DNA from 2 places in the Rhizobium sp. WYCCWR 11146 genome. Region 2 is predicted to be linked to the other one. Evidence: predicted binding sites of a transcription regulator. Region 2 holds the regulator's gene; the other holds the start of a gene.
What was found. Region 2 encodes LexA, which represses DNA repair genes until DNA is damaged. Its sites were predicted from a motif close to TGTTCNNNNTGTGTTCNG; they were not measured.
Positions count from the first base shown of each region.

Region 1: HX899_RS24800 (DNA recombination protein RmuC) is a predicted target of LexA. The motif match lies at 7,391-7,408, and genes of this name have one in related genera.

Region 1 is NZ_JACCEY010000031.1:94,506-104,420, reverse strand. Features, by position in the region: partial or broken gene rpoN (RNA polymerase factor sigma-54) at 1-40, shown strand, start outside; gene HX899_RS24825 (DMT family transporter) at 168-1,091, shown strand; gene hpf (ribosome hibernation-promoting factor, HPF/YfiA family) at 1,384-1,959, shown strand; gene ptsN (PTS IIA-like nitrogen regulatory protein PtsN) at 2,030-2,494, shown strand; gene HX899_RS24810 (methyl-accepting chemotaxis protein) at 2,568-4,907, opposite strand; gene HX899_RS24805 (ribokinase) at 5,151-6,050, opposite strand; gene HX899_RS24800 (DNA recombination protein RmuC) at 6,132-7,358, opposite strand; gene HX899_RS24795 (globin-coupled sensor protein) at 7,565-9,049, shown strand; gene def (peptide deformylase) at 9,147-9,662, shown strand; gene HX899_RS24785 (FitA-like ribbon-helix-helix domain-containing protein) at 9,727-9,915, shown strand, end outside.
Region 2 is NZ_JACCEY010000037.1:126,012-146,259, forward strand. Features, by position in the region: gene pyrH (UMP kinase) at 1-476, shown strand, start outside; gene frr (ribosome recycling factor) at 641-1,201, shown strand; gene HX899_RS28255 (isoprenyl transferase) at 1,239-1,982, shown strand; gene HX899_RS28260 (phosphatidate cytidylyltransferase) at 1,982-2,812, shown strand; gene rseP (RIP metalloprotease RseP) at 2,841-3,974, shown strand; gene bamA (outer membrane protein assembly factor BamA) at 4,174-6,507, shown strand; gene lpxD (UDP-3-O-(3-hydroxymyristoyl)glucosamine N-acyltransferase) at 6,558-7,622, shown strand; gene fabZ (3-hydroxyacyl-ACP dehydratase FabZ) at 7,615-8,082, shown strand; gene lpxA (acyl-ACP--UDP-N-acetylglucosamine O-acyltransferase) at 8,079-8,897, shown strand; gene HX899_RS28290 (LpxI family protein) at 8,901-9,782, shown strand; gene lpxB (lipid-A-disaccharide synthase) at 9,779-10,957, shown strand; gene gltA (citrate synthase) at 10,989-12,278, opposite strand; gene HX899_RS28305 (ComEC/Rec2 family competence protein) at 12,569-15,001, shown strand; gene lexA (transcriptional repressor LexA) at 14,982-15,701, opposite strand; gene HX899_RS28315 (VOC family protein) at 15,899-16,792, shown strand; gene kdsA (3-deoxy-8-phosphooctulonate synthase) at 16,789-17,634, shown strand; gene eno (phosphopyruvate hydratase) at 17,784-19,058, shown strand; gene HX899_RS28330 (septum formation initiator family protein) at 19,195-19,515, shown strand; gene pdhA (pyruvate dehydrogenase (acetyl-transferring) E1 component subunit alpha) at 19,661-20,248, shown strand, end outside.

The sequences.
Region 1 (9,915 bases), on a different contig from region 2:
CCGCGAGAAGCGGGCGCTCGCCAAGGTCGCCGGTTTCTGACGCGACAACGCTTCGACCTCGATCGAAGCATCCGGCCCGCAAATCCCGCTATTCCTCTCCTGCGCCCAGCATCTTTTCAGACGCGCAACGGCTGCAACCCTTTGAATTGTCTTCAATGAAGATCGAAATGCCGACCATGATGCCGCAAAATTCCAACCTTGCCAGGGAGCTTTTCCTGCTGCTGGTGCTGGCGACCCTCTGGGGTTCCTCCTACAGCTTCATCAAGATCGGCGTCGAGACGATCCCGCCGATAACGTTGATCGCCGCCCGCACGCTGATTGCCGGTGGCATTCTGCTGGCCGTCCTGCGTCACCGGCGTGTCCGTCTGCCGCGCGATCGTGCCACCTGGCGGCGGTTTTTCGTTCAGGCCTGCCTGAACAGCGTCGTCCCCTTCACGCTGATCGCCTGGGCGGAACAGTCCGTCGATGCCGGATTGGCGGTGATCCTGAATTCGGCAACGCCGATCTTCACCTTCCTGCTGGCCGTGCTGATCACCCGCCATGAGCAGGTGACGCTGCGAAGGCTTTTCGGCGTCATGGCCGGGCTTGCCGGCATCTGCCTCGTCATCGGCGTCGAAGCGCTCGGCGGTCTCGGTGAAAACCTGATGGCGCAGCTTGCCATCATCCTGGCGACCATCTGTTATGCAGGTGCCGCGATTTTCAGCAAGAACTTCAAGGGGCTCGATCCCGCAGTGCCGGCGGCCGGCTCGTTGATCTCAGGCGCGGTCATTCTCTTGCCGACGAGCCTCGTCGTCGATCGGCCGTGGGAAATCGATCCTTCGGCGGCATCGATGCTGGCGCTGCTGGCCCTCTCCGCCTTTTCGACGGCGCTTGCCTTTGTGATCTATTTCCGTCTCGTCCAGACGCTGGGTTCGGTCGGAACCACCGCGCAGGCCTATCTCAGAGTGCCGATCGGCGTTGCGATCGGCATCGTCTTCCTCGGCGAAAGGCTGAGCCCGACGGCCTGGATTGGACTCGTCTGCGTCATATCAGGTGTCGCCGCCATGACGATCCCTGCAAGAAGGCGCGCAACGCAAGCGCGAAACGCGTAAAGTGGATGGGGTGGCGATCGGCGACATGCCTTGCCCGACAAGGTATCCGCCACACGTTGACCGCGTGCCGCCGAGGGTGATTCGGCGCCCTATTGACTTTTCGGCACGCTCTGGCTAGAAGCCCGCCGCAATCGATGCCGCGAACGGCGTCTGGAGTTATCCCCAGCATCAGAAGGGCACCAAGGACCCGCAGGCCTAAGCCGATCTTGCTTGAGATTGTGCGAAGTGCTTGGATGAACCTGAGGCTTGGCGTAAACTGATACCCGCAAACGACCATAAGAAGGGAAACTCCATGAGTGTGCGTGTATCCGGGAAACATATGGAAATTGGTGAATCGTTCCGTCAAAAGATCGAGGACCAAATTGGTATGGCCATCACGAAATACTTCGACGGGGGATATTCCGGCCAGGTGACCGTGGAAAAGGCGAGTTCTCGTTACTCGGCGGATTGCAAGCTGCATCTCGACAGCGGGGTGGTGCTGCATGCAGCCGGCGAGGCGACCGACCCGCAATTGGCTTTCGACGCGGCTTCCCAGCGGATCGAAAAGCGGCTGCGGCGATACAAGCGCAAGCTGAAGGACCATCACGCCGGAAGCCATCTGAATGGTTTTGCAGAGGTCTCCTACACGGTCATGGATTCCGTTCCTGATCACGATGATGAAATCGCCGACGATTTCGCTCCCGCGATCGTCGCTGAAAGCACGAAGCAGCTGAAGACCATGTCAGTCGCCACCGCAGTGATGGCGCTCGACATGACCGACGAGCCGCTTCTCCTGTTCCGCAGCCCCGGCAAGGAACATCTGAACATCGTTTACCGTCGGCACGACGGAAATATTGGCTGGATCGATTCAGCCAGTATCAAAGGCTGAGATCAGGGTGGTGAGCGGCGGTATTGCCGCCGCTCCTTGCATTTGATCCCGGCGACAGAAGGAAAAAGAAATGGCATTGGCAGATTTGCTCCATCAGGATGCGATCATTCCCGCCCTCAGAGTAAATTCCAAGAAACAGTTGCTTCAGGAATTGGCTGCAAGAGCCTCCAGGATCACCGGGCTTTCCGAACGGGAGATTTTCGACGTCATCCTGCAGCGCGAACGCCTGGGCTCGACCGGAGTCGGCAACGGCATCGCCATTCCCCATGGCAAGCTGGGAAACATCCATTCGATCGTCGGCATCTTCGCCCGGCTGGAGCAGCCGGTCGATTTCGAGGCGCTGGACGACCAGCCGGTCGATCTCGTGTTCCTGCTGCTTGCGCCGGAGGGCGCGGGCGCCGATCATCTCAAAGCTCTGTCGCGTATCGCCCGCGTGCTGCGCGATCACGATCTGGTCGCCAAGCTGCGCGCCACGGATTCCGCCTCGGCGATCTACGCCTTCCTCAACGAAGAGCAGACGTCGAACGCTGCCTGAGCTGCATTAATCTCCGAATGTGAAAAGGCGCCGGGTCTCTCAGGCGCCTTTTGCATTATGACGGGCTGAACGATCAGAACTCTTCCCAGCTGTCCTGCGCCACGGCAGCGGATCCGCGCGACGGGGCAGTCACGCGACGGACCGCCGGGGCGCTCGCGCGAGGCGAAAGGGCTGAAGTCGCCGGTGCCCGCATCTTTTGCGCGACGGAGGCGAGGGCCGCGGCGTTGCCCGAACCCGAGACGTTGAAGCGAGTGGCGAGCGCCTTCAGCGTCTGTGCCTCGTCGTTGAGCGCGACGCTGGCAGCCGTCGCTTCCTCTACCATGGCCGCATTCTGCTGCGTCACCTGGTCCATCTGGTTCATGGCCTGGTTGATTTCCTTCAGACCGACAGCCTGTTCGCTGGCCGATGCCGAGATCTGCCGGATGAGGTCGTTGATGCCCATCACCTGCTCGGCGATCTTGTGCAGCGTGCCGCCGGCGCGCCCGACGAGATCGACGCCCTCCTTGACCTGGACGGCCGAACTGTTGATCAGCGTCTTGATCTCCTTGGCGGCATTGGCCGAACGTTGTGCGAGTTCACGCACCTCCTGGGCGACGACGGCAAAACCCTTGCCGGCTTCGCCGGCACGGGCCGCCTCGACGCCGGCGTTCAGGGCGAGCAGGTTGGTCTGGAAGGCGATCTCGTCGATGACGCCGATGATCCGCGAAACCTCCGTCGAGGACTGCTCGATCCCTTGCATCGAGGCGATCGCCTTCTGCACCACTTCGCCGGATTTTTCGGCGTCCTGGCAGGCGAGGTTGACGTTGTCGGCCGCCGTGCGCGCATTCTCGGCGCTGGAATCGACCTGTGCGGTGAGTTCGTTGAGCGCGGCCGCCGTCTCTTCCAGGCTGGCTGCCTGCTGCTCGGTGCGCTTGGCGAGGTCGGAGGCGCTGTTGCTGATTTCACCGGTGCCGGAGCCGATATTGGCGACGCTGAGGTTCATCGTGTTGATGGTCTCTTCGAGGCTCGCGAGCGCAGCGTTGAAATCCTGCTTCAGCTTGCCGTATTCGCCGGGGAACTCGTCGGTGATGCGGTGGCTGAGATTGCCCTGCGACAGTTCGGAAAGGCCGGCGCCGACGATCGAGACGATATGGCGCTGCAGCGACACCGATTCCTGGCGTTCCGATTCCGAGCGGCTGCGCTCGGTCTCGGCCGCCTGCCGCTGGTCTGCGGCCTCGTCTTCGAGGCGGCGGCTGTCGGCGAGGGTGAAGCGGAAGCCTTCCAGCGCCTTGGCGACCGAACCGACCTCGTCGCTGCGGTCCTGGGCGGCGACCGGTTCGCCATATTGACCGTCGCTCAGCGCCTTGACGCTGGCGACGAGCCCGCCGAGCGGCCGCTGCACGAAAGAGCGGACGGCGAAATAGAGTGCCAGCATGACGGCGCCAAGCACGATCAGCCCGTTGATGATCATCATGTAGGTCTGGTCCCGCACCGGCGCGTTGATCGCCGTGTGCGGCACGTCGACGAGCACGACCCAGGTGGCGTTGACGCCGGGAACCGAGAACGGATAAACGACGCGATCGAAGGGATCGAGGCCGTCATAGGTGAGGTTCCTGACGAGGCCGGGCTGTTTGCTCGACAGCGCCGTCTTGACGACGTCGGCGCCCTCGCCTTCATATTCCTTGGTCATCAGGTCGGGGATCGGCGCGACGATCCAGTTGCCGGCCTGCGACAGCAGCGTGACGCGGCCCGAACCGAAAGGATGCAGCGCCTGCAGCTTGTCGGTCAGCGACTTCAGCGAAATATCGACGCCGCCGACGCCGATCATCTTACCATCCGACATGACCGGATAGGCAATCGAGGTCAGCAGCGTCGGCACGTCCGTTCCTTCGGCCATATAGGGCGTGGTGATCGCGCCCTTACCGCTGTCGGCGGCGAGCTTCCACCATGCGGCGGTATAATCATTGTCGAAGGTCGAATATTGGATGCCGCCGTCCTTGGTCTTCGACCAGTAGGGCGTGAAGGCGCCGTTCTTGTTCGTGCCTTCGTCATTGTTGTTGGCGATCTCGATGGTCTTGCCGTCAAGCGCGCCAAGCTGCTCGCAGAACCAGCTGCCGAAGGCGAAGGCATTCTGCTCGAGATTGGCCTTCAGCACGTTGATCATGCCCTTGCGATCGAGCGACTTGCCTTCATGGCCGCGGCCGATGACGCCCGACATGGTGCGGGCGGCGCTGGCGAGTTCGCCGACATTGGCCGCAATTTCATTGGCGATCGATTTTGCCTCGAGGTTGGCCTGATCCATCGTCAGCGTCTGGACGCGATCCCGGGTCTGACCGATGAGGAAAAAGTTCGAAACGATGAGCACAAGTGCGATGGCGATGCCGGTGATGACGATGAGTTTCGCGGCAAGCGATTTCATGCGAAAAATGAACATGGGGTCCTCGGGCAAGGATGCGCCGAACGGGCATTCTCCGGCGCAGGAGCAAAGGCTCGCCCCATCATGAGGCAGCCGCTTGGACGGCCGGATTCCAGAAAGTGGGAGGCGCCGGCGGCCATGAGGAACATCGCCGGAGATCTCTTAAATTTGAATGAAATTCGATCGATCGAGCCAAGGAAAATCGCCGGAACGCCCTGAATTACCGGGAGTTTTATCGGCTGCTTCGCAAAGAGACGCGGACTATGTCCTGTCTGCGACTTCCTCGCTCAAAGGGATCGAAGGTTGCGCCCCGGCCTTGAGGCAGGCGAGCGAACCGGCAACCGCCGCGCGGCGCAGCGCCGAGACAAAATCGAGGCCGTCGTCGAGGCTGGCGGCGAAATAGCCGCAGAACGTGTCTCCGGCGCCGACCGTATCGACAGGTTCGATCTTGAGACCCTGCGCCCTCGAAATCGACCCGTCGCGAATGGCGATGACCCCGTCGGCGCCGAGCGTCACGATCAGCGTCTGGCCCGTCTCCGCATGCAGACGCACAAGGGCTGCCTCCCGCCTTTGCGCGTCCATGCCCTCCTGCCCGGCGAGCCGCTCGAACTCGGTCTCGTTGGCAATGACGATATCGGCAAGCCGGCCGAGGCGGGCCGCATCTGGGATCAGCGGCGCGAGGTTGAGGATGCTGGTGACGCCCTTGGCGCGGGCCGCCGACAGCGCGCCTTCGACGGCAGCAGCCGGCACTTCGAGCTGCAGCATCAGGATATCGCCTTCGTCCATGCGGCCGATCGCGGTCTCGGCGTCGGCAGGTGTGACCTGGCCATTGGCGCCGGGAACGACGGCAATCATGTTTTCGCCGTCGCCGCCGACAAGGATCAGCGCCGTGCCTGTGGGACCGTCGACATGTTTGATCAGAGAAAGGTCGGTTCCTGCATCATCAAGCAGAGCCAGCGCCTCCGCGGCGAAAGCATCCTTGCCGACGGCGCCGGCCATATGCACGTAGCGGCCGGCGCGGCGCGCTGCCAGCGCCTGGTTGGCGCCTTTGCCGCCGGCGGCCGTGGCAAAGCCGTTGCCGGCCACCGTCTCTCCGGGCTTCGGCAGGCGCTCGGTCGTGGCGATGAGATCCATGTTGATGGACCCGAAAACTGTGATCATGAATGTGTCCCGTCTTCTGGAGCCTGCAAGTGACATCATGCTCCTGCATGTTTCATGCGGGCGAGACACTGCCCGAAGCAGTCACTCCTCGTCAACCACCCGAAGCTTCAGAAGACCGGTGCGGCTTTCCACCGATTTGACCGCGGCTTCGCCGTCGCGGGCGGGTTTTGCATCGCCGCCGCCCGCCTCGAATTCCAGCGCTTCGATCCTGGCGCCGCGCTTGGTGAGCTTGTCGGCTGACGTGACCACCATGTCGATATCCTTCTGCGCCATGGCGAAATGGCCCTGCAGTTTGCGCACCCGCTCATCGAGGCGGCTGAGATCGTCCATCAGGATCGCCACTTCGCCCTGGATCAGATGCGCCTGCGCCCGCATGCGCTGGTCCTTGAGCACGGCCTGGATGACCTGGATCGACAGCATCAGCAGCGACGGCGAGACGATGACGATGCGCGCTCGGTGGGCCTTCTGCACCACCGGCTCGAAGTGCTCGTGGATCTCGGCGAAGATCGATTCGGACGGCACGAAGAGAAAGGCCGTATCCTGGGTTTCGCCCTGGATCAGATATTTCTCGGAAATGTCCCTTATATGGACCTCCATGTCGCGGCGGAACTGCTGGCCGGCGATCTTGCCGGCTTCGGGGCTGCCGGCGTCGCGGATCGCGTTCCAGGCTTCGAGCGGAAATTTCGCGTCGATCACCAGCGGCGGCGCGCCGTTCGGCATGCGGATCGTGCAGTCCGGCCGCGAACCGTTGGACAGCGTCTGCTGGAAGGCGTAGGCGCCCATCGGCAGGCCGTCGGCTACGATCGTTTCCATCCTGGACTGGCCGAAGGCGCCGCGCGTCTGCTTGTTGGACAGAATGGCCTGCAGCCCGACGACATCCTTGGCGAGCGTCTGGATATTGTTCTGCGCGGCATCGATGACCGCCAGCCGCTCCTGCAGCCGCTGCAGGTTTTCATGCGTCGATTTGGTCTGCTCGGTGATCGTCGAGCTGACGCGCTGCGACATGCCGTCGAGGCGTTGGCTGATCGTCTGGTTGAGTTCGCTCTGCCGCGCGCCGAAGACCTCGGTCATCGCCGCGATGCGGCCCTGCATCTCCGCCTGGATCTTCAAAAGCTCGGCCATGCGCGCTTCGTTTTCCTCAGCGCGAAAGCTCGCTTCCTCCGCCTGCTCGCGGCGAAGGTTGGCGCCGCGCAGGAGAAGCACGATCACCAGCAGAACGAGGGCGGCGAGACCTCCACCGACAAGCGCCAGCATGGCCGGGCTGATCGAGGCAAGGGCAAGGGCGAGCGATTCGGAATGGACGGTCATGTCGCAAGCATAACAGAAGAAGCGGCGATTTATAGATCAAAACGTGAACAGAATGGACGATCCTCAATATCTTCGCAAGCCGTTGCTCTTCCGCGTCCACCGAAAAGAAATGTCGACGCGGCTTAACGATTGCTCAACCATATTGGCCAAAACCTGCGGCGCTGAAATCCCCTCCCGCGCGCGTCGCGCCAAGTACAGAGATCCCCATGACCGCCCAGCAGACCGACAACGCCCTCAGGCAGCGCCTCGATTTCATCGAACTGGATGAAACGGCGCGCAAGTCGATGCGGGATCTGCGCCCGGTGATATCGGAGCTGATCGGCGGCGCCCTCGATAAATTCTACGCCAAGATCGCCAAGACCCCCGCTGTCGCCGACAAGTCCCAACTGGGCCATGCCAAGAAGCGTCAGCAGGATCATTGGGCCAATCTTACTGGCGGCACGTTCGACGAGCGCTATGTCGACGACGTGACCGCCATCGGCCGCATGCATGAGCGCATGGGGTTGGAACCGCGCTGGTCTATCGGCGGTTACGCCATCGTCATGTCCGAACTGGTCAAGGGCATCATGGAAAAGCAGTGGCCTTCGATCTTCGCGCGCCAGCAAGGCAAGCTGCTGGCCGAGAAGCTGTCGGCCGTCATCAAATCAGGCATGCTCGACATGGATTATTCCATCTCGGTCTATTTCGAGACGCTCGAAGCCAAGCGCCGTGCCTTGGAAGAGCAGCGTGCTCAGGCCGAATCCGATCAGGCGATCGCGCTGGAGCAACTGCGCCGCGGTCTGGAAGCGCTGTCGAACGGCGATCTCGAAGCCACCCTGCCGTCCGACCTGCCGGGCAATTTCCGGCAGATGGCGGAGGATTACAACCGCGCTGTCAGCGCCCTTCGCCAATCCTTCGCCTCCGTGCGCGAGACCTCCGGCCATATCAAGACGGGCGCAGACGTCATTTCCAACGCGACTAACGATCTGGCGCTGCGCACCGCCCAGCAGGCGGCAGGCGTCGAGGAGAGCTCGGCCGCCCTGCAGCAGCTTTCCGTCAGCGTCGGCCAGACGGCCGCCAATGCCGAGAAGGCTTCGGCCGCCGTGCGCGAGACGCAAGAGAAGGCGAAGAACTCCGGCGAACTCGTCACCAGCGCCGTTTCGGCGATGGCCGGCATCGAGAAGTCCTCGACCGGGATCTCCAAGATCATCGGCGTCATCGATGAGATCGCCTTCCAGACCAACCTCTTGGCGCTGAACGCGGGCGTCGAGGCGGCGCGTGCCGGTGATGCCGGCAAGGGTTTTGCCGTCGTCGCCCAGGAAGTCCGCCAGCTTGCGCAACGGACCGCGGAAGCGGCCAAGGAGATCAAGAACCTGATTTCGCAGAGCTCAACACAGGTCAATCAGGGCGTCGGCATCGTCTCCAGCACCGGCGAGGCGCTGAACGACATGATCAGCCGCATCGACATCATCAACCGTTTCGTCGCCGATATCGCCGCCGCCGCCCGCGATCAGGCGACCGGCGTCAACGAAGTCAGCCTCGCCGTCCGCAACATGGGTGCAATCACCCAGCAGAATTCGGACATGGTCGAGCACTCTTCGGCGGAAACCCGCCGCCTCAAGGACGAGGTGGAGACCCTGATTGAGCTGCTGCAGCACTTCCGTGCCCGGCCGGAGGGCCGTTCCGCCGGTGCTGCCCGCCGGGCGGCCTAAGGCGAATATGGCGAAATTCCAGGCGGGGATGCAAAAAAGCGTATTCCCCGGCTGCCGGATAATTCCATAGTCGGAAAAGATGGGTTATGGGAACGCCATGACCATCAAGCCACTCATCATTCTTCCCGATCCCGTTCTCCGCCAGCTGTCCAAGCCGATCGAGCGGGTGGATTCCGACCTGCAGCGTCTTGCCGACGATATGCTGGAAACCATGTACGACGCGCCGGGCATCGGCCTTGCCGCGATCCAGATCGGCGTGCCGCGCCGTATGCTCGTCATCGACATCTCACGCGAGGGCGAGGAAAAGCAGCCGCAGGTCTTCATCAATCCTGAGATCGTCAAATCTTCCGACGAGCGTTCCGTCTATGAGGAAGGCTGTCTTTCGATTCCGGATTATTATGCCGAGGTCGAGCGCCCGGCTGTCGTCTCGGTCAAATATCTCGACCGCAACGGCAAGGAACAGACCGTGGAAGCCGACGGCCTGCTCGCCACCTGCCTGCAGCATGAGATCGACCACCTGAACGGCGTGCTGTTCATCGATTACATCTCGCGGCTGAAGCGGGAGATGGTGATCAAGAAATTCACCAAGGCGGCGAAGTCGAAGGCGCTCTGACGCTGCGTTGAAAATTCACCGACGGGGCACTATGATATCACTGATATCATGATGGAGGCGCCGAATGGGTGATTTTCTGATCAGAAATATTTCCGACGCAATGAAGCGAGACATTGCGGAATCGGCGCAGCGGAGCGGAAACAGCCTTTCTGACGAGGCCAAGGAGCTTTTGCGGGAAGCGCTGAAAAGAAAGACAGAAGCAAAGCCCGAGACTTTGTCGGCGTATGAAGCAATACGCGCCGCTTTCGTCAGC
Region 2 (20,248 bases):
TCATCAATGCGCTGGCGCTGGCGACCTCGCTGCGCAAGCTGAACATCGATACGGTGGTGCTTTCGGCCATCTCCATGCCCGAGATCTGCGAGAGCTTTTCGCAGCGCGCAACCCTTTATCATCTGTCGATGGGCCGCGTGGTGATCTTTGCCGGCGGCACCGGCAACCCCTTCTTCACCACCGATTCCGCCGCAGCACTTCGTGCAGCCGAAATGGGTGCGGAAGCGATCTTCAAGGGCACGCAGGTGGACGGCATCTATACCGCCGACCCGAAGAAATATCCCGATGCGACTCGCCTCGACCGGCTGACGCACCAGGAAGTGCTGGACAGGGGGCTTGCGGTGATGGACGTTGCCGCTGTGGCGCTCGCCAGGGAGAATTCCATTCCGATCATCGTCTTCTCGATCCACGAGAAGGGTGGTTTTGCTGAAATCTTGACGGGCGGTGGTCTCAAGACCATCGTCTCCGACAACTGATATAAGCTGCGCCGCGGATTCGGCGCAGCCCTCGCTAGAACATGATGATTTAGGCCCGTTTGGCCTGAAAGCTGAATCATGTTCTACATTAAATAGTAAGAGCATGATGTCGCCCGAAAACCGCTGACACTTTTCGGCATCATGCTCTGGACGGGAGCATCGACATGAGTGAAGGTATCGACATCAAGGAACTGAAGCGCCGCATGGACGGCGCGATTTCCGCATTCAAGAGCGACATCGCATCGCTGCGCACCGGCCGTGCTTCGGCCAACATCCTCGACCCGGTGACGATCGAGGCCTATGGTTCGCGCATGCCGCTGAACCAGGTCGCCAACATCACCGTGCCCGAGCCGCGCATGCTCTCGGTTTCCGTCTGGGACAAATCGATGGTCAGCGCCGTCGAGCGCGGCATTCGCGAATCCAATCTCGGCCTCAACCCGATCATCGACGGCCAGAACCTGCGCATTCCGCTGCCGGAGCTGAACGAGGAGCGCCGCAAGTCGCTCGTCAAGGTGGCGCACGACTATGCCGAAAAGAGCAAAGTGGCGATTCGCCATGTCCGCCGCGACGGCATGGACGGCCTTAAGAAAGCCGAAAAGGATGGCGTAATCGGCCAGGACGAGAGCCGGGCGCAGTCGGAACGTGTACAGAAGATGACGGACGAGACGATTTCCGAAATCGACCGCTTGCTTGGCGAGAAGGAAAAGGAAATCATGCAGGTCTAGTGGATCTGTGCCTTTGCCTGGAAAGACCGGACGGGAAATGTCGGAATCTGTATTTGTGACTGTGCCAGAGCATGTTGCCATCATCATGGATGGTAATGGCCGTTGGGCCAAGCAGCGTGGCCTGCCGCGCACGATGGGCCATCGCAAGGGCGTCGAAGCGGTGCGCGAGACAGTCCGCGCCGCCGGTGCGGCCGGCATAAAATATCTGACCCTCTTTGCCTTCTCCTCGGAAAACTGGCGCCGGCCCGAAGCCGAGGTCTCCGATCTGCTCGGCCTGCTCAAGGCTTTCATCCGGCGCGACCTCGCCGAGCTCCATCGCCAGAACGTGCGGATCAAGGTGATCGGCGACCGCCACAGCCTGCGCAGCGATATTCTGGGCCTCTTGCTGGAGGCGGAGGAGACGACCAAGGACAACACGTCACTGACGCTCGTCATCGCCTTCAACTACGGTTCGCGCGACGAGATCGCCCGCGCCGTCGTCAGCCTCGCCCGCGACGTCGAGGCCGGCCGCCTGAGAGCACAGGACATCACCCCGGCACTGATCAACGCCCGTCTCGACACGGCCGGCATTCCCGATCCGGATCTCATTATCCGCACCAGCGGCGAAGAGCGGCTTTCCAACTTCCTTCTCTGGCAGGCCGCCTATTCGGAATTCATCTTCCTTCCGGAATACTGGCCGGATTTCAGCCCCGAGATCTTCCGCTCGGCGCTCGAGACATTCGCCTCTCGTGACCGGCGCTTCGGCGGCCTGTCGTCGCAGGCGGCCGCGGTCGGTACCTGATGCAGCAGGAACTGAAGCTCCGTATCGTTTCAGGAGTGATTCTTGCGGCCATCGTTCTCGCCGCCACCTGGTATGGCGGCCTTGCCTTCCGTATCCTGGCGGCCGTGATCGGCCTGCTGATTTACTATGAATGGTCGAAAATGACAGGCATCGCACGGGATTGGGTCGCCAATGCCGTCGGCTGGATCGGCGAGGCGGCGATTGCCTTCCTCGTGCTTGTCGGCAATTTCGAATTCGCCGCCGGCATGCTGGCCGGCGTCACCGCCGTCGGCATCGCTCTGATCATCCTGCAGGGCACGAGCCGTTGGTTGCCAGTGGGCCTGTTTTATGCCGGCGCCACCGGCCTGGCGCTTGCCGCGATCAGAGGCGATGACCGGCTTGGCCTTTACGCCATGCTCTTCGTCTTTGCGGTCGTCTGGGCAACCGATATCCTTGCCTATTTCGTCGGCAGGGCGCTTGGCGGGCCGAAGCTTGCTCCTTCGATCTCGCCCGGAAAGACCTGGTCGGGTGCAATCGGCGGCGCCGTTTCGGCGGTCGTAGCCGGCGTCGTTCTCATCCATTTTCTCCTTCCGGGCGCTGAAATCATCGCCGCCGGCGTGGCGTTCGTTCTCTCGGTTTGCAGCCAGTCGGGCGATCTTTTCGAATCGTTCATCAAGCGGAAATTCGGCGTCAAGGATTCGAGCCGTCTCATTCCGGGCCACGGCGGCGTCATGGACCGTGTCGACGGACTGATTTTCGCCTGTTTTTCGGCGTTCTTGCTTGCTGGGCTTTTTTCCCTGATAAAGGGGGCCGGAATGACGTCGCTCGGCGCGGCATTGTTCGGACTCTGACAACGCTGCAGTCTGACGGAAGGGACTCATGGAAACGATGAGCGGCATATACGCATTTCTGATGGGGAACATCGTTACCTTCATCCTCGTGCTGTCACTGCTCGTCTTCGTGCATGAGATGGGCCATTACCTCGTCGGGCGCTGGAGCGGCATTCGCATCCTGGCCTTTTCCGTCGGCTTCGGTCCGGAGATCTTCGGCTTCACCGACCGCCACGGAACGCGCTGGAAGATTTCGGTGATCCCGCTTGGCGGCTACGTCCGGTTCTTTGGCGACGAGGATGCCTCGAGCAAACCCGACACCGACAAGATCGCCGCCATGTCCGAGGAGGACAGAGCGCGCTCCTTTGCCGGCGCCAAGCTGTGGAAACGCGCTGCAACCGTCGCGGCTGGCCCGATCGCCAATTTTCTGCTGGCGATCGCCATCTTCACCATTCTTTTCTCGGTCTATGGCCGCACGATCGCCGATCCCGTCGTTGCCGAGGTCAAGCCCGACGGCGCTGCCGCTGCCGCCGGCATCCTTCCAGGCGATCTGCTGGTCGCCATCGATGGCGGCAAGGTCGAGACCTTCGACGACGTGCGCCGCTATGTCGGCATCCGCCCGAGCCAGAAGATCGTCGTGACGATCGAGCGCGCTGGCCAGAAGCTCGATGTGCCGATGGTGCCGCAGCGCGTAGACCAGACCGACCAGTTCGGCAACAAGGTCGAGCTCGGCCAGATCGGCATCGTCACCAGCCGGGAGGCCGGCAACTTCCGCCTGAAAACCTATACGCCGCTGCAGTCGTTGCGCGAGGCTGTGATCGAGACCCGCGACATTGTCACCGGCACTTTCAAATATATCGGCAACATCTTCAGCGGAACGATGCGCGCCGATCAATTGGGCGGGCCGATCCGCGTGGCGCAAGCTTCGGGCCAGATGGCGTCGCTTGGAATAGGCGCAGTGTTGCAGCTTGCGGCGGTGCTTTCTGTTTCGATAGGATTGCTTAACCTGATGCCGGTTCCGGTACTTGATGGCGGCCACCTGATGTTCTATGCGGTGGAAGCGGTGAGGGGGAAACCGCTCGGCTCTTCGGCCCAGGAAATTGCATTTCGCATCGGCCTGGCGATGATACTGACATTGATGGTTTTCACGACCTGGAACGACATTGGCTCGTTGAGAGGGTAAACGAGCAAGGCGAGGCTAATTACTATTTATTTACGATGTTTCAAGGCTGTAGTGGCGAATGGGTCACGCTTGCAAATGAAGTAAACAGAAATTAACGACCTGCCTTGCTTGTATGTCAAAAGCGGGTAAAACGACACACGTGGCCGGAATCGGGGTTTCCTGAGGCCGGGGACGAGGGAAACAAAAGGTAATGGGTGAAATGAAGGCTGGTTCAAAGTTTTTGAACGCAGTATCGGCGGTTGCGCTGTCTGCTGGTGTTGTTGCTTCGGGCGCAGGTGCTGTGACGTTCGTTTCCGCTACGGCCGCTGAGGCCGCGGTCATCCAGCGCATCGATGTGCGCGGCGCAAGCCGTGTCGGCGCGGAAGCCGTCCGGTCGAACCTCACCATCGCTCCTGGAAAGAGTTTTTCGAACAGCGATATCGATGCCTCGGTCAAGCAGCTCTACGGCACGGGTTACTTCTCCGACGTCAAGATCTCGGTCTCCGGCAGCACGCTGGTCGTCAACGTTCAGGAAGCCCAGCTCGTCAATCAGGTCGTCTTCAACGGCAACCGGAAGATCAAGGACGACAAGCTCGCGACGATCGTCCAGACCCACGCTGCCGGTCCCTACAGCGACACCCAGATCCAGGCCGACATCCAGTCGATCAAGGAAGCTTATGCTGCCACCGGCCGCAGCGAGGTCGAGGTCACGACGCAGGTGGTGCCGCTCGGCGAAGGCCGCGTCAACCTTGCCTTCGTCATCAACGAGGGTGACCGCACCAAGATCGATTCGATCAACTTTGTCGGCAACAATGCCTACAGCGCCGGCCGCCTGGCTGCCGTCATCGCCACCAAGCGTTCGAACTTCCTGTCGTTCCTGACCCGCAAGGACGTCTACAACGAAGACAAGCTCCACGCCGACGAAGAAGCGCTGCGCCAGTTCTATTACAATCGCGGCTATGCCGACATGCGCATCGTCTCTTCCGATGCCACCTTCGACGACGCGACCAACAAATACACGCTCACCTTCAACATCGAGGAAGGCCAGCGTTACGACTTCGGACCGGTGACCGTCCAGTCGACCGTCGAAGGCGTCGGCTCAGAGCAGCTGCAGCCGCTGGTGCGCACCCGCGAAGGCCAGGTCTACAACGCCAAGGAAGTGCAGAAGTCGATCGAGGCGATCTCCGATCAGGTGGCGTCAGCCGGTTATCCCTTTGCGCGCGTCACGCCGCGCGGTAACCGCGACCTCAACAACAACACGATCGGTGTCGAATATCTGGTCGACCAGGGCGAGCGCGCTTATGTCGAGCGCATCGAGATCCGCGGCAACAGCCGTACGCGCGACTACGTCATTCGCCGCGAATTCGACATGAGCGAAGGCGATGCCTTCAATCAGCAGATGATCACCAAGGCTAAGCGTCGCCTCGAAGCGCTCGGTTACTTCTCTTCCGTCAATATCTCCACCCAGCCGGGCAGTTCGCCTGACCGTGTCGTGGTGGTCGTCGACGTGCAAGATCAGTCGACCGGTTCGTTCGGTGTCGGTGCGGGTTATGCCGCCGGCGGCGACGGCTTGCTGCTCGAAGCATCGATCGAGGAAAAGAACTTCCTCGGTCGTGGTCAGTACATCCGCATCTCGGCCGGTGGCGGCCAGGAAGGCTCGCGCGCCTACGGCGTCAGCTTCACTGAACCCTATTTCCTCGGCTACCGTCTGGCGGCAGGCTTCGACGTCAACCGCAGCGAAACGTCGAGCAACGACGACTACGATTACGAAGAAACCAGCGTCGTCCTGCGTGTGACTGCGCCGATCACCGAAGATCTGGCGACGACCTTCCGTTATAACTACAAGCAGATGAAGTATGACGGCGATACCTCTGATCTTTCGGCGACCTACGCCAATCTGGTCGACGAGAGCCCGTGGACGCGTTCTTCCGTCTCGCAGACGCTGACCTACAACACGCTTGACGACACCGTCCTGCCGCGTGAAGGCATCTATGCGACGGCGACGCACGAACTTGCCGGCCTCGGCGGCGACTCGCAGTTCTACAAGATCTACGGCAAGGCCCGTTATTACCACCTGCTCGCTGACGATGCCGATATCATCGGCTCGGTCTCCGCTTCGGCTGGTTATGTCGTTCCGTTGGGCGACCATCTGAACGTCTTCGACCAGTTCACGCTGACCAACGGCGATATTCGCGGCTTCGAGAACAAGGGTATCGGCCCGCGCATCCGCGGGGATCACGACGACCCGCTCGGTGGCACGACCTATTTCACGGCGTCTGCAGAAGCCACCTTCCCGATGCCGGGCTTCCCGCGTGACTTCAACCTGCGCGGCGCAGTCTTTGCCGATGCCGGTACGCTGTTCGGCAATGACGTCGAGCTTCTTGGGTCAGACCAGGCCGACGGTACCAGCGCTTCGCTGCGCGCCTCCGTCGGTGTCGGCGTCGTCTGGCAGTCTCCCTTCGGTGCATTGCGTCTGGATTACGCGATCCCGGTTCTCAAGGAAGACTTCGACAAGACGCAGAACTTCAAGTTTGGCATCAACAACCAATTCTGATATCGGCAGTCCGGAACTGTAAGACTCAATTCCGTTCTGGAGCATTGCCGATGGAGCAAAACGTTTTTTTTCTGCCCCATGAAGGTCTGAAGCTCGCTGAGCTGGCAGAGTTTCTTGGGGCGGAACTCGCCAATTCCGACCATGCCGATGTTATCGTCAGGTCCGTTGCCCCCATCAGCCGGGCCCGGGCGGGCGATGTCTGTTATATCCTGTCGCGTCGTAACCGCGATGAACTGGCGACATGCGAAGCCTCGGCAGTGATCTGCGACAAGGCGCTCGCCGATCTCGTACCCCCCCATATCCCGGTCATCCTGTCGTCCAATCCACATGCGGCTTTCGCGATGGCGGGCGGCCTGTTCTATCCCGCGGCATTGCGCCCGGTCGTCTTTTCCGGTGAAAGCGAGATCGCGCCAAGCGCGGTGATCGATCCGAGCGCCAAGCTTGAAAAGGGCGTGATCGTCGAGCCGATGGCCGTCATCGGAGCGCATGCCGAGATCGGCGAAGGGACGCGCGTCGGCGCCCACAGCATCATCGGTCCGAATGTCAAGATTGGCCGGGATTGTTCGATTGCGGCCGGCGCCAGCATTCTCTGCGCGCTGCTCGGCAATGGCGTCATCATCCACAACGGCGCCCGCATCGGCCAGGATGGTTTCGGTTATGCGCCGGGCCCGCGCGGCATGATCAAGATCGTCCAGATCGGCCGAGTGATCATCCAGGATAATGTCGAGATCGGCGCCAACACCTCGATCGACCGTGGCACCATGGACGATACGGTCATCGGCGAAGGCACCAAGATCGACAACCAGGTACAGATCGGCCACAACGTTCAGATCGGCCGCCATTGCGCCATCGTTGCGCAGGTCGGCATCGCCGGCAGCGCGAAGATCGGCAATGGCGTTCAGATCGGCGGCCAGGTCGGTATCAAGGGGCATGTGACGATCGGTGACGGCGTGCAGATCGCCGCCCAAAGCGGTATCATGACCGATCTTGCCGCCGGCGGACAATATGGTGGTACACCTGGGCGCCCGCTGAATGACTATCTGAGAGATGTCGCGCAACAGATGTCAAAGACGAAGCTGCGCGGGACGAAACCTGGAGGCAAGCAAAATGACTGAGGAAGCCACGACAACGCTTTCTTCGGCTGACATCATCGAGATCATGAAACTGCTGCCGCATCGCTACCCGTTTCTCATGGTCGACAAGATCATCGAGATTGACGGCGACAACACGGCGATCGGCATCAAGAACGTCACGGTGAACGAACCGCATTTCACCGGTCATTTTCCGGAATCTCCGATCATGCCCGGCGTTCTCTTGATCGAGGGCATGGCCCAGACCGCGGGTGCGATCTGTGCCAAGAAGGATGGCCAGCCAGGCAACCTCGTCTATTTCATGACCATCGAGAATGCGCGCTTCCGCAAGCCCGTCGTACCCGGCGATCGTGTTGAATTCCATGTCAGGAAGCACAAGCAGCGCGGCAATATCTGGAAATTCCATTGTGACGCCAAGGTCGACGGCGCGCTTGTCGCCGAAGCCGATATCGGCGCGATGATCGTTCGTAAGGATCAGGCATGAGCACTATCGCCGAAAGCGCTCGCATTCATCCGATGGCTGTCGTCGAAGACGGCGCGACCATCGGTGAGGGCGTCAGGATCGGTCCCTTCTGCCATGTCGGGTCGCACGTCGTCCTGCATGCGAATGTCGAGCTTTTGTCGCATGCGGTCGTGACCGGCCGCACCGTGGTCGGCAAGGGCACACGCATCTTCCCGATGGCGGTCGTCGGCGGTGATCCGCAGAGCGTGCATCACGGCGGCGAGGAGACGACGCTGACGGTCGGCGCCAACTGCACGATCCGCGAAGGCGTGACGATGAATACCGGCACGGCCGATTTCGGCGGCCAGACGATCGTCGGCGACAACAACCTCTTCCTTGCCAATTCGCATGTCGCGCATGACTGCCGGGTGGGCAACCATGTGATCATGTCGAACAACGTCATGCTCGCCGGCCATGTCGTCATCGAAGATCGCGTCATCCTGGGCGGCGGCTCGGCCGTTCACCAGTTCACCCGCGTCGGCCGTCAGGCCTTCGTCGGCGGGCTCTCGGCGGTCAGTTACGACGTCATTCCCTACGGCATGCTGAACGGCAATCCCGGGCTGCTGAGCGGCCTCAACGTCGTCGGCATGACGCGCGCCGGCGTCGACCGCGCCGTCATTCACAGGGTGCGGCGCGCCTACAAGTCGATCTTCGAAGGACCGGGCTCCGTCCGCGAAAACGCCGCCGCCATCCGCGAAGAATATGCTGATTGCGAGCAGGCGGTCCACATCCTCGACTTCATCGCCGCCGACAGCGACCGCGCCTTGTCCTCGCCAACCCGGGGGCAGAAGGGCTAGTCCGTGACTCTTTCCGGCGATACCGCTGCGGGCCGGCTGGCGATCATCGCCGGCGGCGGCCTTCTGCCTTCCTATGTCGCCGAAGCTGCGCGCGCGGCGGGCGAAAATCCCGTCATCGTCGCGCTGAAGGACGAAAGCGACCGGCGCTGGGAAGGGTATGATCATGCCGTCATCGGCGTCGGCGATTTTGCAGCTCTCGAGGGCCTCTTGAACCGCTACGGCATCGGCCGTGTCGTCATGTCCGGCAGCGTGCGGCGCCGGCCGGAATGGCGCGAGGTGCGCCCGACGCTGCGCACTCTGATGAAGATGCCGGCCACGATCCGCACCTTACTGTCCGGCGGCGACGATAGGGTGCTGCAGATGGTGATCCGGCTGATCGAGGGAAACGGCCGGCGTGTCGTCGGTGCCCATGAGATCGCCCCCGACCTTCTTGCCGCCGTTGGCCCGCTCGGCACGGCGATACCGGGCGAAGAAGACCGGCGCGATATCAACCGCGCGGCGGAAGCCGCCGAAATGCTCGGCCGGCTCGATGTCGGGCAGGGCGCCGTCGCCATCGGCGGGCGTATCGTCGCGCTGGAGGGTCTTGAGGGCACGGACGAGATGCTGGAGCGTGTCGCGGGTCTCAGAGCCGCGGGGCGCATCTCGCCGCGCCGCCGTGGCGCACTCGTCAAACTCTGCAAGCCGCAACAGGATATCCGCGCCGACTTGCCGGCGATCGGCGTTTCCACGGTTCTGAATGCGAGGAAAGCCGGCCTTGCCGGCGTCGCCGTCGAGGCCGGCCGCTCGCTGGTGCTCGATCGCGCCGCAGTCATCAAAGCCGCCGATGAGGCCGGGCTCTTCGTCTGTGGCATCGATCGCGGCCTGCCGGCATGGGGGCTTGAATGAACGGGGCGCCGCTGAAGATCGCCGTCATTGCCGGCGAGGTGTCGGGGGATCTGCTCGGTGCCGATCTCATCGCCGCGCTGAAGCGGGTTCACAGCGGACCGGTGGAACTCGTTGGCGTCGGCGGCGAGGGGCTGCAGGCGGAAGGCTTGCGATCCCTGTTCGATTTCTCCGAGCTGTCGATCATGGGCATCACCCAGGTGCTGAGCCGGCTGCCAAAGCTCTATACCCTGATCCGCCAGACGACGGCTGCCATCATCGCAGCAAGGCCTGATATTCTTCTTATCATCGACAGCCCAGATTTTACCCATCGCGTCGCCAAGCGTGTCCGCGCCGCGCTGCCGGATCTGCCTGTTGTCAATTATGTCTGTCCGAGCGTCTGGGCCTGGAAGGAATATCGCGCCACGCGCATGCTCGCCTATGTCGATCATGTGCTCGCCGTCCTGCCCTTCGAGCCGGCAACAATGCGTGCGCTCGGCGGGCCTGAGACCACCTATGTCGGCCATCGCCTGACCGCCGATCCGGCGCTGCTCGAAGCGCGGCGGCAGCGCGCCATGCGCGCACCCGTCGAGGGAGCCGGCAAGGCGATCCTGATGCTTCCTGGATCAAGATCCTCCGAAATCGCCAAACTGCTTCCGTTCTTCGAGGATGCGGCCAAAGAACTTGTCGCCCGCAACGGCCCGATGCGATTCCTGTTGCCGACCGTGGCGCACAACGAAGCGCTGGTGAAGGGGCTCGTCGCCGGCTGGGCCACGCCGCCGGAGGTGGCGGTCGGGCCGGCGCAGAAATGGAAGGCCTTTGCCGAGGCGGATGCGGCGATGGCGGCTTCCGGCACGGTGATCCTCGAACTCGCCCTTGCCGGCGTGCCGACGGTGTCCGTTTACAAGACGGATTGGATTATCCGCCTGCTCGCCCGGCGCATTAAGGTGTGGACGGGCGCATTGCCCAATATCATCGCCGATTATGCCGTCGTGCCGGAATATCTGAACGAGATCGTCCGCGGCGCCAGCCTGGCGCGCTGGATGGAGCGGCTGTCGGCCGACACGTTCCAATTGAAGGCGATGAACGAGGGCTACGATCTCGTCTGGCAACGCATGCAGACCGAAACACCGCCCGGCGAGCATGCCGCCGAGATCCTTCTCGACGTGCTGAAAAAGAAAAAACCCGGTCGTTTCTGACCGGGTTTTCTTTTGGGTTCTTTGGAAGCGATCAGCGCTTCGAAACCGGGATGTAATCGCGCTTCGGTTCGCCGACATAGAGCTGGCGCGGACGGCCGATGCGCTGTTCCGGATCCTCGATCATCTCGTTCCACTGCGCGATCCAGCCGACGGTGCGGGCAAGCGCGAAGAGCACGGTGAACATGGTCGTGGGGAAGCCCAGCGCCTTCAGCGTGATGCCGGAATAGAAGTCGATGTTCGGATAGAGCTTCTTCTCGATGAAATATTCGTCGGTGAGCGCGATACGCTCCAGCTCCATCGCCACTTCGAGCAACGGATCGTCCTTGATGCCGAGTTCGCCGAGCACTTCGTGCGTCGTCTTCTGCATGATCTTGGCGCGCGGATCGTAGTTTTTGTAGACGCGGTGACCGAAGCCCATCAGGCGGAACGGATCGTTCTTGTCCTTGGCGCGGGCGACATATTCCGGAATGCGATCGACCGTGCCGATTTCGTTCAGCATGTTGAGCGCTGCTTCGTTGGCGCCGCCATGCGCGGGCCCCCAGAGGCAGGCGATGCCGGCGGCGATGCAGGCGAACGGGTTGGCGCCCGACGAACCGGCGAGACGGACGGTCGAGGTGGAGGCGTTCTGCTCATGATCGGCATGCAGGATGAAGATGCGGTCCATGGCGCGGGCAAGCACCGGATTGACCACATATTCCTCGCAAGGCACGGCAAAGCACATGCGCAGGAAGTTCGAGGCGTAGTCGAGGTCGTTCTTCGGATAAACAAAGGGCTGGCCGATATGGTATTTGTAGGCCATGGCGGCAAGCGTCGGCATCTTGGCGATCATGCGCAGGCTGGCGACCATGCGCTGGTGCGGATCGGTGATGTCGGTGGAGTCGTGATAGAAGGCCGACAGCGCGCCGACGCAGCCGCACATGACGGCCATCGGATGCGCATCGCGGCGGAAGCCGGTGAAGAAGCGGCTCATTTGCTCGTGCACCATGGTGTGGTGCGTGACGCGGTAATCGAAATCCTTCTTCTGCACGGTGGTCGGCAGTTCGCCGTAAAGCAGGAGGTAGCAGACTTCGAGGAAGTCGCCGTGCTCGGCGAGCTGCTCGATCGGATAGCCGCGATGCAACAGGACACCTTCGTCGCCGTCGATGTAGGTGATTTTCGATTCACAGGATGCGGTCGAGGTAAAACCCGGATCGTAGGTGAAGGAAGCCGTGTTCTTGTAGAGGGCACCGATATCGATGACGCTCGGGCCGATCGTGCCGCTTTTGACAGCAAGGTCGACAGACTTGTCACCGATTTTTATTGTAGCGCTTTGATCCGTCATGCTGATCCTCCGAAATGGCGGTGGCGCCATAAAAGCGCCATAGGGGTTAAGCGTCCTCACCGATAGCTATATGATCGCGAAGCTAATGCCAAGTTACCGTGATGGCATTTTGTGCATTGCGGTATCACCTTTTAGGCACTGCAGCGATGAGCCGCACGCATATCGGAAGCCGATGATTCGACTGGTCTTTTGGCGCTCGCGATTTTCCCTCATATTTCAATCGATTATTCTTGCCGGATTTGATTGGAGGTTGCATTCTGGCCGCCTTCGCAGCCGGGCTTGGGCGGTTCATGCAGGAGTTGACGACAGTCGAATTGCGGCCGGAAGCAGGCGAAGACCTTGCCGGCGCCTCCAATTTTTCACCACCTGTCGTGGTGACGCGACCGACACGGACGCAGTCGACGACACCATTGCGCCACCGGCTGCCGGCCGCAGCCTCGCAATTGCTGCGTGCCGGCATGCGCATGCTGGGCGAGGAGGTGGACCATGGCCGCCTGCTTCTGTTCTCGCCGGTCTTCCTCGGCGCCGGGTCAGCCGTCTGGTTTCTCGCGGCATCGGATTTTCCGCTCGTTGCATCGCTGCTCTGCCTGTCGGCGCTGACCGTGGCGGTTCTCATCGCCAGCCGCAGCCGGGCGGCAGTGCGGGCAACGCTGCTGGCGCTCTCGCTCGTGGTCTGCGGCATGGTCACGGCGCAGTTCGAGAGCCGGCGGGCTTCGACCGTGATCCTCGATTCATCAGTGACGACGACGGTGACCGGCCGTGTCGAGCGGCGCGAAGGCGATGGTCGCGGGCGGTGGCGCTATATTCTTGCCGTCACCGGCACTAAGGCACCGGAGCTGAAGCGGCGGCCGGAACGCATAACCGCCATCGTCCGCGGCGCGGACGCGGCCTTCGAGATCGGCGATATCATCACCGGCAGGGCGCGACTGACGCCGCCGGCAGGTCCAGCACTTCCCGAACTCAACGACTTCTCCTTCGGTGCCTATTTCGATGGCATCGGCGCCAACGGCTTCTTCTACGGTGCACCGACGAAGGTCGATGCGCAGGCTGGTCCCCAGGCTGCCAGATCGACGGCGGAAACGCTGCTCGAAGGGCTCTACCGGCTGCGCAGCGGCATTGGTGACCGCATAAGGTCGATCCTGCCCGGCGACACTGGCGCTTTCGCCGCTGCTCTCGTGACGGACGAGCGGCGTGCCATCTCGAATGAAACGACGGAGGCGCTGCGCCAGTCCGGTCTGGCTCATATCATCGCCATCTCCGGTCTCAACATGGCGCTATCGGCCGGCATCTTTTTCGTCGGCTTCCGGATGCTGCTCAGCCTCTTTCCCGGCATCGCTGAGGCCTACCCGACGAAGAAGATCGCTGCCGCCGGCGCGCTCATCGCCGTCACCGCCTATTTCCTGATCTCGGGCTTTGCGGTCTCTGCAGAACGCGCTTTCATCATGATGGCCATCATGTTGATTGCCGTCTTCTTCGACCGGCCGTCGATCAGCCTGCGCAATGTCGCTCTCTCCGCGCTCGTCATCATCGTCATTTCGCCGTCCGAGGTTTTGGGTCCGAGCTTCCAGATGTCTTTTGCGGCGACATTGGCGCTGGTCTCGGGCTATCAGCTGTGGAAGGACCGGCGCGTCCGCGAAAACGCCTTCCTGAAGCTGCCGATCATCAGGCCCTTCGTTACAGTTGCAGGCTTCTTCGGCGGCGTCTTCCTGACCTCGCTGATCGGCGGTTTTTCCACCGCGCTGTTTTCGATCGAGCATTTTCATCGCCTGACCGCCTACGGCCTGCCGGCGAACCTCGCGACGATGCCGATCATCTCCTTCATCGTCATGCCGGCCGGCTTGCTGGCGATGCTGCTAATGCCTTTCGGTCTGGATGTTTGGGCCTGGAAGGTCGTCGGATTCGGCCTCGATCTGGTGATCGCGGTCGCAAAGACGGTGTCCGGCTGGGATGGCAATATCGACGTCGGCCGCATGCCCGCCTGGTATTTCGCGATAGCCGTGGCAGGCTTTCTGCTGCTGACGCTGCTCCGTACCCGGTTGCGCCATGCCGGCACATCGATCATCGCGGTCGCAACACTCATCCTGTTGCTTCTACCGGTTCCCCGGCCGCCGGATCTGGTGATTTCGGAGGATGGCAGTCTCGTCGCGGTGGTCGAGGCGGCAGCAATGGCTTCCAACCGTGAAAGACCGCCGGATTTCATCTTCGACCAGTGGCAGAGAGCGCTAGTCCTGCCGAAGCATGACCCGCCGAAGATGCTGGATGGTCCTGCTATCCCGCCTGAGGGAGAAGACCGCCGCGTCAGGCTTTCCCGCGATCAGCAGAACGAAGCAAGGACCGCGATGCGGGCGGCCGCAGCGGGCGGTGACGCAAACCGCTTTTCCTGCGTCAAGAAGGCCTGGTGCACATCAAGGCTCGGCAATGGTCAGGTGGTAACCGTCATCGACAATGCCGCCTATCTCGGCCCGGCATGTGACGCGGCCGATATCGTCGTGACATCGGTCCGCCTTCGCTTCAACAATTGCCGCTCAGGTGCGACGCTCTTCACCGGTGAGACGCTGCGCAGGACGGGTTCCATCGAGTTGCGCTTCACGGACACCGGCCTGGAGGTCGCAACCGCATTCGATGCATTGTCGCGGCCATGGATGCGCCATCGCGCCTATGACTGGCGCAGCAACAGTTTTACCGAATCGGGCCTGGCCAATGTCAGTGATAGCGGCGAATGAGACCGACGAGTTTGCCCTGAACCTTGACGCGGTCCGGCCCGAAAATCCGGGTCTCGTAAGCCGGGTTGGCGGCCTCCAGCGCGATCGAGGCGCCCTTGCGGCGGAAGCGCTTGAGCGTCGCTTCTTCGTCGTCGACGAGAGCAACGACGATGTCGCCAGGACTTGCGGTGCTGCCATTGCGGATGATCACGGTGTCGCCGTCGAAGATGCCGGCGTCGATCATCGAATCGCCCTTGACCTCGAGCGCATAATGTTCACCGGAGCCGAGCATGTCCGCCGGAACGACGATGTCGTGGGTATTGTTCTGGATCGCCGAGATCGGCACGCCGGCAGCGATTCGGCCCATGACCGGCACGGAGACCGAGTTGCCGTTGTCGGCGACGGGTTTTGCGGGAGCGGGGGCGGCGACCGGCTGAGGTTTGCCGAGGCTGCCCTCGATGACGCTCGGCGAAAAGCCGCGCCGGGGCTGGATGCTGGGGCTGTAGGCCTCCGGAAGCTTGATGACCTCGAGCGCACGGGCGCGGTTCGGTAGGCGGCGAATGAAGCCACGCTCCTCCAGCGCCGTAATCAGCCGGTGAATCCCGGACTTGGAAGCGAGATCCAGGGCATCCTTCATTTCGTCGAAAGATGGCGGAACGCCGGATTCCTTCATGCGCTCATGAATGAAAAGGAGAAGCTCCTGTTGTTTGCGCGTGAGCATCGACGTTGTGACCTCGTGATTGAAACAAATCCAGAACATACACTATATGTTCCATATGTGTTCCGCAAGTAGCTAAATTTCCGTAAAACTTGGCGCCAACTCGTTGAGATTTTTATTTTCATTCGCCGGATTGGCACACAAGTCTTGCCTTGGGCGGCACTCTCACACATCTCTGCCGTGTTAGGAGAGGGGATATCATGAACGAGCACTCCGCCAAACCGCACCCGCTGGATCATGTCGTGCTGCCGGTCGTCAATATCGATCTGGCGCGCGAGAGGCTCGGCAAGCTCGGCTTCACCGTTGCCGCCGATGCGCGCCATCCCTTCGGAACGGAGAATGCCTGCGTCTTCTTTGCCGACAAGACTTATCTGGAGCCGCTCGGGATTGCGAGCGTCGAGGAGAGCGAGGCATCAGCGCGGCAAGGCAATGTCTTCACCGCCCGCAACCAGGCCTTCCGCTTCCGCTGCGGCGAGGAGGGGCTTTCGGGGCTGGCTTTCGGCAGCAAGGATGCCGGCATCGATCATCAGAATTTCGTCGGCAACGGATCGAGCGCCGGCGAGATGCTGCAGTTCACCCGGCCGATGACGATGCCGGACGGTTCCGAGACGATTGCCGGCTTCAAGCTGGCTTTCGCCGGCGACCTGCGCGCGCCTGATCTCCTGCTCTTCACCGTCGAGCGCGTCACGCTGCCGGCTGACCGCGCCGCGCTGGAGACGCATGCCAATGGCGTCACCGGCCTAATCGAGATCGCGCTTTGCACGCCGGAGCCGGCCGCCTTCGCTGCCTTCGTCAGCCTTGCCGTGGCGCAATCGGCAGTCGAGAAGACCGGGTTCGGCGTCAATATCGCAGCATCGAATGCGAAAATCAGCCTGATGACGCCGGAAGGGCTGGAGGCCTATTTCGACATCGCCGGCTCATCCGCAGATCGCGGCCTGCGCGGCCGGGCAATCCTCTTCACTGTCGCCGATCTTGCCGTGACAGAAGCGCATTTGGCTGCTAACGGGGTGACATACACGCGCAAGAACAATCGCATTCTGGTGAAGCCCGCGCCCGGGCAGGGCACGCTCTTCGCCTTCGAGGAAACACGATGAGCACTGATACGAATTCCGAAGTCAGGATCGGCGAAGGCCAAGGCCAGGTCACTTTTTCCAATACCGGCCGCCTGTCGCTGATTGCCGGTCCCTGCCAGATGGAGAGCCGCGACCACGCCTTCATGGTTGCCGGCACGCTGAAAGAGCTTTGCGGAAAGCTCGGCATCGGCCTCGTCTACAAGAGCTCCTTCGACAAGGCGAACCGGACCTCGCTGTCGGCTGAACGCGGTATCGGGATCGAGAAGGGCATGGAGGTCTTTGCCGACCTCAAGAAGGAATTCGGCTTTCCCGTCCTGACCGATGTTCATACCGCCGAGCAATGCGAGGAGGTGGCAAAGATCGTCGACGTCCTGCAGATCCCGGCCTTCCTCTGCCGCCAGACCGACCTTCTTATCGCCGCCGCCAAGACCGGCCGCGTCGTCAATGTCAAGAAGGGCCAGTTCCTCGCTCCCTGGGATATGAGGAACGTCCTGAAGAAGCTCAATGCCAGCGGCAATCCGAACGTGCTGCTGTGCGAGCGCGGCGCCTCATTCGGCTACAATACGCTGGTTTCCGACATGCGCTCGCTGCCGATCATGGCGGCGATGGGCGCGCCCGTTATCTTCGATGCGACCCATTCCGTGGCGCAGCCGGGCGGCCAGGGCGAATCCTCCGGCGGTCAGCGGGAATTCGTGGAAACCCTGGCGCGCGCCGCTGTGGCTGCCGGTATTGCTGGTGTCTTCGTCGAAACCCATCAGGACCCCGACAATGCCCCTTCCGACGGCCCGAACATGGTCTATCTCAAGGACATGCCGCGGCTTCTCGAAAAGCTGCTTGCCTTCGATGCGGTCGCCAAGGCCTAAGGTTCAGCTTGACGTTCAACAGTCTGACATGATCGTGCTATAGGCCACATCCGAACGCTGGTCCGAAGGCTATTGCAGCATTGTAATTTGCACGCCTTCGACTAAGACAGGTTTCGAACCATTTATCACCCACCGAGCAGGAAGAACCCATGACTGCAATCACCGATATCATCGCCCGCGAGATTCTCGATAGCCGTGGCAATCCCACCGTCGAAGTCGATGTCTATCTCGAAGATGGCAGCATGGGCCGCGCGGCCGTTCCCTCGGGCGCCTCGACGGGCGCGCATGAAGCGGTCGAACTGCGTGACGGCGGCAAGCGCTACCTCGGCAAGGGTGTCGAAAAGGCGGTCGAAGCCGCCAACACCGAGATCTTCGACGCGATCGGCGGCATCGACGCCGAAAACCAGATCCAGATCGACAACATCATGATCGAGCTGGACGGCACGCCGAACAAGTCGCGCCTCGGTGCCAACGCCATCCTCGGCGTATCGCTCGCCGTTGCCAAGGCTGCGGCCCAGGCGTCCGGCCTGCCGCTCTACCGTTATGTCGGCGGCGCTTCCGCCAGCCTTCTGCCGGTGCCGATGATGAACATCATCAATGGTGGTGCTCATGCCGACAACCCGATCGATTTCCAGGAATTCATGATTCTGCCGGTCGGCGCCGATTCGATCGCCGAAGCCGTGCGCATGGGTTCGGAAGTCTTCCATACGCTGCGCAAGGAACTTGCCGCGCAGGGCCATAACACCAATGTCGGCGACGAAGGCGGTTTCGCACCGGGCCTGAAGAGCGCGCCCGAGGCCCTCGACTTCATCATGAAGTCGATCGAGAAAGCCGGCTACAAGCCGGGCGACGACATGTGCCTCGGCCTCGACTGCGCCTCGACGGAATTCTTCAAGGACGGCAAATACGTACTCGAAGGTGAAGGCCGCACGCTGGAATCGGGCGCCATGGCCGAATACCTGGCCGAGCTCGCCGCCAAGTATCCGATCATCTCGATCGAGGACGGCATGGCCGAAGACGACTGGGATGGCTGGAAAACGTTGACCGACCTGGCCGGCAAGAAGACCCAGCTCGTCGGCGACGATCTCTTCGTCACCAACTCCGCCCGTCTTCGCGACGGCATCCGCATGGGCGTCGCCAACTCGATCCTCGTCAAGGTCAACCAGATCGGCACGCTGACGGAGACGCTCGATGCCGTCAACACGGCGCACAAGGCGGCCTATACCGCCGTCATGTCCCACCGCTCCGGCGAGACCGAAGATTCGACCATCGCCGATCTCGCGGTCGCCACCAACTGCGGTCAGATCAAGACCGGCTCGCTGTCGCGTTCCGACCGTCTTGCCAAGTACAATCAGCTGATCCGCATCGAAGAGGGCCTCGGCCCGCAGGCCCAGTATGCCGGCCGCTCGATCATTCGCGGCTGATCGGATCTGATTTCCAATGGCTTGACCCGCGCCTCCCGGCGCGGGTTTTTTGTTGCCCGTTTTTTAGAGTCAACGAACGGTTAATCTCTGCGCGTTAGATTGAACGAATTGGTAATGCGTTCAAGAGCATGCGTGTATGTGGACAAAGCATCATAAGAAGAGAAAGATCGGTCGCTTCGTCATTCCGGCCATGACGGTCGCCTTCCTCTCCTATTTCGGTTATCATTGCATTCATGGCGATTACGGCCTGCGCGCGACGGAGACGTTCGAGCATCAGCGTGTCGCGCGTGAAAAAGAGCTTGCGATCTTGAAGGCGAAGCGCGAACATCTGGAAAATCAGGTCGCGCTCTTGAGTGACGGGTCGCTCGACAAGGACATGTTGGACGAAAAAGCGCGTTATCAGCTCAACATGTCGCGCGCGGACGAGATCGTCGTATTCAACCACTATTCCAATTAACCGGAAACAGGTTAATTGGAATTTTCGTAGTTTTTCCAATAATTTAGGACCGAATACGAGCCATGCAATTATGGCATTGCTGTGGTCAATTTTCTTCCCTATGGTACGCGCCACCAAGAAACGACAAACCCATAGGGAGGGTTGAATGGCGCCGCGAAAGACCGCGACCGTTTCCAGCCGCAAAACTGCAGCAAAACCGGCAGCCAAAGCATCGAATGGAGGCCCGGTAGCCGACTTCGATCGCAATGAAGAGCTGAAGGCCTATCGCGAGATGCTGCTGATCCGCCGCTTCGAGGAGAAGGCCGGTCAGCTTTACGGCATGGGCTTCATCGGCGGCTTTTGTCACCTCTACATCGGTCAGGAAGCTGTCGTCGTCGGCATGCAGATGGCGCAGAAGGAAGGCGACCAGGTCATCACCGCCTATCGCGACCACGGCCATATGCTGGCAACCGGCATGGAAGCGCGTGGCGTCATGGCGGAACTGACCGGACGTCGCAGCGGCTATTCCCACGGCAAGGGCGGCTCGATGCACATGTTCTCGAAGGAGAAGCATTTCTACGGCGGTCACGGTATTGTCGGCGCCCAGGTCTCGCTCGGAACGGGTCTTGCCTTTGCAAACCGCTACCGCGGCAATGACAATGTCTCCATCGCCTATTTCGGCGACGGCGCTGCCAACCAGGGCCAGGTCTACGAGAGCTTCAACATGGCTGCTCTCTGGAAGCTGCCGATCGTC